One region of the Paenibacillus sp. NPDC058174 genome, then DNA from elsewhere that is predicted to be linked to it. Evidence: predicted binding sites of a transcription regulator. Region 1 holds the regulator's gene; the other holds the start of a gene.
The links. Region 1 encodes NrdR, which represses ribonucleotide reductase genes. Its sites were predicted from a motif close to AACACNATATATNGTGTT; they were not measured.

Region 1 (3,422 bases):
CGGATTTGGTTTTTAACTTTAACATTGTAAGTTACCTCCTACAACATTCATACAGTTCTCTTATCATGTATACTTTTAACTCAGTAGGGTTTAGAATCATTAGTTAAAATTTTGAATGCCCGATAACATACGTTTGTTTTTAAAGTGATTACCAATTTCTCTGAGATTGAAAGAATTTAAAATTACTAACATAAAATATAAACCCCAAAGTGGTAAAAGAATTCTTGGTCATTCTGATATTAGAGTGACCTTAGATAACTATTCCCATGTTTTACTATCTGCTCATAAAGAGACCGCTACGCAAATATGGTGAACAGCTTTTCGAATAATTCAAACAACTCTAATCATTGAATAGTGGTTAAAACAAAAAGTTATATCAGTAACAGAGATTTCGTATGTTCATCAATCCCCATTAATTACTCGAAGTGTAGCCAAACTACCATAAAAAATGCTCAGTGTGAACCAAACGTGTGACCACGAACAGTTGCGAGCATTATTTCAAAATGCAAAAAAAGCCTTCAAACACTCGGAAATCCTTGTGTTTAAAGGCTTTTTTCTTTATGGAGCCTAGGGGGATCGAACCCCTGACCTCATCGCTGCCAGCGATGCGCTCTCCCAGCTGAGCTAAGGCCCCATATTTTACTATTAAAGGAATTGAATTGTGTAACCGCTTATCTTCAAACTAAAGCAACGACAAGATTTATATTAGCACGCTGCCATTATCGAAGTCAATAGTGCTGGAAAACTTCCCCTTGAGGGTTATCTGCTCGAATATCATTGACTCTTACGTTGCTAATCTCCACTTTGACGGTGTGTTTCTAATTTCAAAATCCAACAAGATTATGTAAGGGTTATTCGATTCAGTCTATTCTTTATCTCATCAAATAACCGACTAATTTTCCTTATTGCGAAATTTATTTCCGCCCTTATGAACTTTTAATCCTTATCCTCGATTTAAACGACTTTTCCCAAAAAAATAAAGAAATTAGTTACTCAACAGAGAAAAAAGTTACTTTAGCGCATCAGTTCAAACGTAAGTTGTAGTCACGCACATATGCATCTGATCATCAGCATAATCTCCATCGAGTAAGATCACCTCTTCAAAGGTGTACATGAGACCCCTCATTATCTCCTACAATGAACCGCCCTCTCTTACCCGCTAACATTAGCTTCCCACCCGCACACAACAAAAATAAGCAGCATGCGCATCACAAGCTGCTTATTCTCAATCCATTTCAAATCCGCTTACTCATTGCCTTCCCCTAACTCTTCCCGCTCTTCGCTAACCCCACCGGCTCACGCAATCAAGCAAGAACGAGCCAACTTCTACCCCTGCCCATTCCCATTCAACGGGTGCTTGGACAGCAGGCTGTTCAATTCCTTCATGAACATGTCAATGTCCTTGAACTGGCGGTATACGGACGCGAAGCGGACGTAGGCGACTTCATCGACCGGATAGAGCTGGCCCATCACGATCTCGCCGATATCACGGCTTTCCACTTCGGCCAGCGCCGTAGTGCGGAGCTCCTTCTCTACTTCGGAGACGATAACCTCCAGGTTCTCAACCGATACCGGGCGCTTCTCGCAGGCACGGATCAATCCGCGCAAAATCTTGTCGCGGCTGAATTCTTCGCGACTGCCGTCCTTCTTGATTACGATCAGCGGCGTCTCCTCGATCATCTCGAACGTCGTGAACCGGCGGCTGCACCGCTCGCACTCGCGTCTGCGGCGGATCGACTTGTTCTCGTTGGCTGGACGCGAGTCAAGAACCTTCGTGCCGGAGTTGTCGCAATAAGGGCATTTCATATCCATCACTTCCTTCTGGTCTAATTTTCCATACGTTTCCTGTAATGAAGTTTGAAATTTCGCACATAATACTTTTACCAACCGCAAGGAGGTGACAAACAATGAGCAACAGCAACCAACTAGTTGTACCACAAGCATCCGCAGCGCTTGACCAACTGAAATATGAGGTCGCTCAAGAGCTGGGTATCGCGTTTCCGCAAGACGGATACGGCGGTAACCTGCTGACTAAAGATGCTGGCTACATCGGCGGCAACATCACTCGTCGTCTGGTGCAAATCGCCGAGCAATCCCTTGCCGGTAAATAATGATTTCATCAGTCATGTATAACTAGAGGCTTTGGCTTGTCCCGTCCTGAAGCGGCGCGGATACGCCAAAGCTTCTTCTATTTGCGAAGGGAATAATCGGCTACATATCGGGATAAAGGTCTTTGTATTTATTATAGTAATAAATAACTTTTTGTACATAGTGCCGGGTTTCGCCAAAAGGAATAAGGTTTACCGTCTCCTCACGGCCGTCCCAGCGCCCGGAATCGAGCCATTTGCGCACGTTACCGGGTCCCGCGTTATAGGCGGCGATTGCCGCGATTTTGTTTTGCCCGAATTGCTTGTGCAGCGACTGCAAATACCAGGTTCCAATTTCAATACTCACATCCGGACGATGCTGCAAAATATCCGGCGTCACCTTCTCGAAGCCGGCTTTTTCAACGATCCAATCTGCCGTATCCGGCATAATCTGCATCAAGCCCAGTGCGCCTTTAGAAGATACTTTGCCATTGGAGAAATTAGTCTCCGCCCGGATAATAGCAGCAACCAGATGGGGATCAACCTTATAATTAGATGCGCTGGCCCGGATATCCTCCCGGAATTGTACCGGATACATCCATCTGGCCATCCAATCCGAATTGAGAAATAGCATACCGATAAAGCCAATGAGCAGGACGAGAAACACCCTTTTTTTCAGCAGCCATCTCATAGCAGGCCCTGGCTTTTCCAGAAAAGACTGATTTGGCGGCTTGTCTCCTCCAGCGTTCCGCTGTTGTCGATGACCCACTCCGCTCGCCGCTTCTTCTCTTCAATGTCCATTTGGAGCTTGACCCTGTGCTGCGCCTCGTCCGCATCAATAGCGTTGCGGAGCATAAGACGCTCCAGCTGCAGCTTCTCCGGTACGTATGCGACCATAATGCCATCGTATAACGAGGCTTGTCCGGTTTCGTACAAGAGCGGGATATCCGCTACGACTAGCTTTTGCGGAAAATCAATTTCGTATTGCTGAATCCGCTGTTGCATTCTGGTACGAATAGCGGGATGGAGAATCCCCTCCAGCTGCGCCAGCTTATCCTTATTATTGAATACGATCGCACCCAGCGCCTTACGGTCCAGCGTGCCATCTTCCTTATGTATAACGGCTTGTCCGAACTTAGAGGCGACCGCCTCCAAAGCCGGTTCACCGGGCATAACAACCTCTCTCGCCACCTGATCCGCATCGACCAGCAGCGCACCGCGCTCCACAAGCATGGAGGCAACGGTGCTTTTGCCAGTAGCGATACCGCCGGTTAAACCGATCTTCATAAGCCTTCACCCCGTTCTTATAACAGCTTCGTAATGCCAATCAAGATG
Region 2 (3,422 bases), on a different contig from region 1:
TCAGCTGGTGTCCCGTTAAGATCGTTAATAGTAATATAAGCCATTCCGAACGGCGTATTGATCTTATACGTCGCGCCGCGCAGCATTTGCGGCCGGCGTTTGTAGGCTTGATCGACTACTCCCGTTCTGGCCGGCCCCTCTTTCACCTCTATCGCACCAGCTGCACTTCCCGTAGTTAACCTTTCTCCAACAGCCTCATCCGTAGTTCCCGCTTCGACCGTTCCCTCCTCAGCCGCCTCGTCCGTTTTCCCATCTTCGACCACGACTGCTTCTTCCGCCTTCTTCTCTTCACCCGGAGTCGACAGCACCTGTACATCCCGGCTGCCGTCGCGGTAGATCGTCACGCCCTTGCAGCCAAGCTCAAAGGCCATCTCATAAAGCTCCTTCGTCTCCTCCACGGTGAAATCATTCGGACAATTGGCCGTCTTGGAGATAGAGCTGTCGACCCAACCCTGTATTGCCGCTTGAACGCGAATGTGATCTTTAGCAGACAGGCTCATAGCCGTCACAAAATAATCCGGCAGCTCTTCACCGGGATGAGCATCCTTCCATTGCTGCGCAATCGGAACGAGCTGCTTGTCGTAGCCGAGGCGGCTTTGCCGGTAATATTCGAACGCAAAGTAAGGCTCGATGCCAGTTGAAGTGCCAACCATCGTCCCCGTACTGCCAGTAGGTGCCTGTGTAATGACCGTTACGTTGCGAATGCCTTGTCGCTTCACGGCTTCACCGACCTCCGGGAACGCCTCAATTATATTGCGCATAAACCCGCTTTGCACGAATAGATCATGCTCGAAGGCCTCAAAAGAACCCTTTTCCGCAGCGATCTCACTGGATGCCAGATAGGACTCCCGTGCAATAAAGCCGTACAGCTCATCGAGAAATACGAGTGATTCCGGACTGCCGTAACGGATACCAAGCTTAATCATCAGCTCGGCAAGCCCCATCGTTCCAAGTCCGATCCGTCGCTCCCGCTTCTGATTATCCTCATTTTCCTGAAAATGATAAGGCGTTGTATCAATCACATTGTCGAGAAAACGAACGGACCAGCGGGTTACTTTCGCAAGCTCCTGCCAGTCAACGGCATGGTTCGCCTCATCGTAAAATCTCGACAGATTAATGGCAGACAAATTGCATACGCCCCAGCCCGGCAAGCCCTGTTCTCCGCAAGGGTTGGTGCTGATGATCGGATTGAAGTACCAGCTGTTGGACATCTGGTTGTAGTATTCCATGAATACAACGCCCGGCTCTGCCGATTTCCAAGCGGATTCAATAATGAGATGCCAGATGTCGCGGGCGCGGACGGTTTTGTACGGAATCACTTTTTTGCCCAGCTTCCGCCATGCATCCAGATCGCCTTCCCACAGGTCATTATACTCAGGATCCTTCGTATCGGGGAATACAAGCTCCCAGTCCGCGTCGTCCTTCACCGCTTTCATGAATGCATTACTGATGCAGACAGACAGATTCGCATTCGTCACCTGCCCCATCGTCTGCTTCACTGTAATGAAGTCGATAACATCGGGATGCCAATCATTAATCATCAGCATGAGAGCGCCCCGCCGGCTCCCGCCCTGCTCAATCAGCCCCGTCGTATAGCTGAACAGACCTCCCCATGAGACGGAGCCGCTCGACGTGCCGTTCACTCCGGCCACAACAGCACGGCGCGGACGCAGCGAGGAGAGATTGATGCCAACTCCGCCGCCCCTTGCCATAATCTCAGTCATTTCGGTCAAGGTCTTCATAATGCCGCCCCGGCTGTCCTTAGGCGATGGGATGACATAACAATTGAACAGCGTAAGCTCCTCGCTTGCTCCTGCTCCAGCAGCTATCCGCCCGCCCGGAACGAGCTTCCAATCATCTAAAATATAGCGAAAGCGCTCCGTCCACAGGCTTCGCGCCGCTTCATCCCCTTCCGCCCCAGCCATAGCCGCAGCCAGCCGATCCCACATCTCATCCGGTGTATGCTCGATTGTCAGCGTCAGTTTGTCGACGGTTGTCTTAACCGTATCGCCGCTGCGCAGCTTAACCTGTACGTCATCGCCGTCCCGCGAAATGATTTCCCCGACTTCTTTTGCCGGAAATTTCGGATCATCCTTCGTTAGCGCCAGTACGATATCGCCTATCTTGGCTTTGCTCGTATCTGCGTTTTTCCAAGCATACCGGTCCAAAAATATTTTTTCACTCAAACCTTCCAGCCGATTGCTCCCCGCTTCACCCATTTCAGCAGCCTCCCCAAATTATGAATTGGCTTTCCATACATGGCCTCATAACAAAATCGCAACATATTGTATATTAACACCATTATAACATACTATATATTGATTTTCATTATCCTACAGCCAAATAGGCTTACAGCATCTACAGCTTTAATCACACGCAGGCGTCCGCAATTTCCTCGATCTTATTCTACTCCTCTTTCTTATGAATATCCGGCAATAGGGTCATACTATAGGCAACTATCTCTTTTTTTCCCGAAAGGAGCCCGCAAACTTGTCCTCTACAAACCATAACGCCGATCCCGCCGGGACGGCAGCCGGTTCGAACGCTATTGCAACCCGCAAGCTGCATCCATTGGTGGATCTGAAGCTGGACCGTTCCTGGTTCGAGGAGCTTCAAAGCCGGATGGCGAAAAACGGCCCTTGGGACGACTGGACGTTATATCAGCTCTCAATGGAAGCCGAGCAAGCGAAAAAAATCGACAGCTTCGAGCATATGCAGTGCCTTCGGACGCTTCCCGGCCTCGAGCCGATGCCGCATCAAATTAGTACAGCTCGCAAGGTGCTCCATGAAATGGGCGGCCGGGCCATTCTCGCAGACGAAGTAGGGCTCGGCAAAACGATCGAAGCCGGCCTCGTCCTGAAAGAATATATGGTTCGCGGTCTCGTTCGCCGCGCGCTTATTCTCGTGCCTGCCTCCCTTGTCCTGCAATGGGTAAGAGAGCTGAATCAGAAATTCGGCATATCGGCCGTTGCGCAAAAGAAAGAGCATACCTGGCACTATGACGTTGTAGTTGCCTCTATCGATACTGCCAAGCGTGATCCGCACCGCGAGCTCGTACTGGGCAATGACTACGACCTCATCATTATTGATGAAGCGCATAAGCTGAAAAACAAAAAAACGACCAACTATCAATTTGTCGTTCAGCTCCGCAAAAAATATTGCCTGCTGCTGACGGCCACACCAATCCAAAACGACCTCGACGAGCTGTTCAACCTAATTACGCTGCTGAAGCCGGGGCAGCTCGGTGGACAAAGCGAATTTGCCGCCAATTTCGTTGTCGATAAACGGCTTCCGAAAAACGAAGACCAGCTGCAGGACGCATTGTCCAGCATTATGATCCGCAACCGCCGAGGCGACGGCGGCATTTCGTTCACAAAACGTATCGTCCGCAACATTCCGCTGGTGCTGTCACCCGAAGAGCA

Region 2: the regulator NrdR is predicted to act here: its motif matches at 2,308-2,325, upstream of ACFVVF_RS25840 (adenosylcobalamin-dependent ribonucleoside-diphosphate reductase).

The regions. Positions count from the first base shown of each region.
Region 1 is NZ_JBHVUY010000001.1:2,192,269-2,195,690, forward strand. Features, by position in the region: gene ACFVVF_RS09795 (hypothetical protein) at 1-25, opposite strand, end outside; tRNA gene ACFVVF_RS09800 (tRNA-Ala) at 562-634, opposite strand; gene nrdR (transcriptional regulator NrdR) at 1,327-1,806, opposite strand; gene ACFVVF_RS09810 (alpha/beta-type small acid-soluble spore protein) at 1,908-2,111, shown strand; gene ACFVVF_RS09815 (lytic transglycosylase domain-containing protein) at 2,212-2,778, opposite strand; gene coaE (dephospho-CoA kinase) at 2,775-3,374, opposite strand; gene ytaF (sporulation membrane protein YtaF) at 3,392-3,422, opposite strand, start outside.
Region 2 is NZ_JBHVUY010000008.1:121,634-125,055, reverse strand. Features, by position in the region: gene ACFVVF_RS25840 (adenosylcobalamin-dependent ribonucleoside-diphosphate reductase) at 1-2,219, opposite strand, end outside; gene ACFVVF_RS25835 (DEAD/DEAH box helicase) at 2,548-3,422, shown strand, end outside.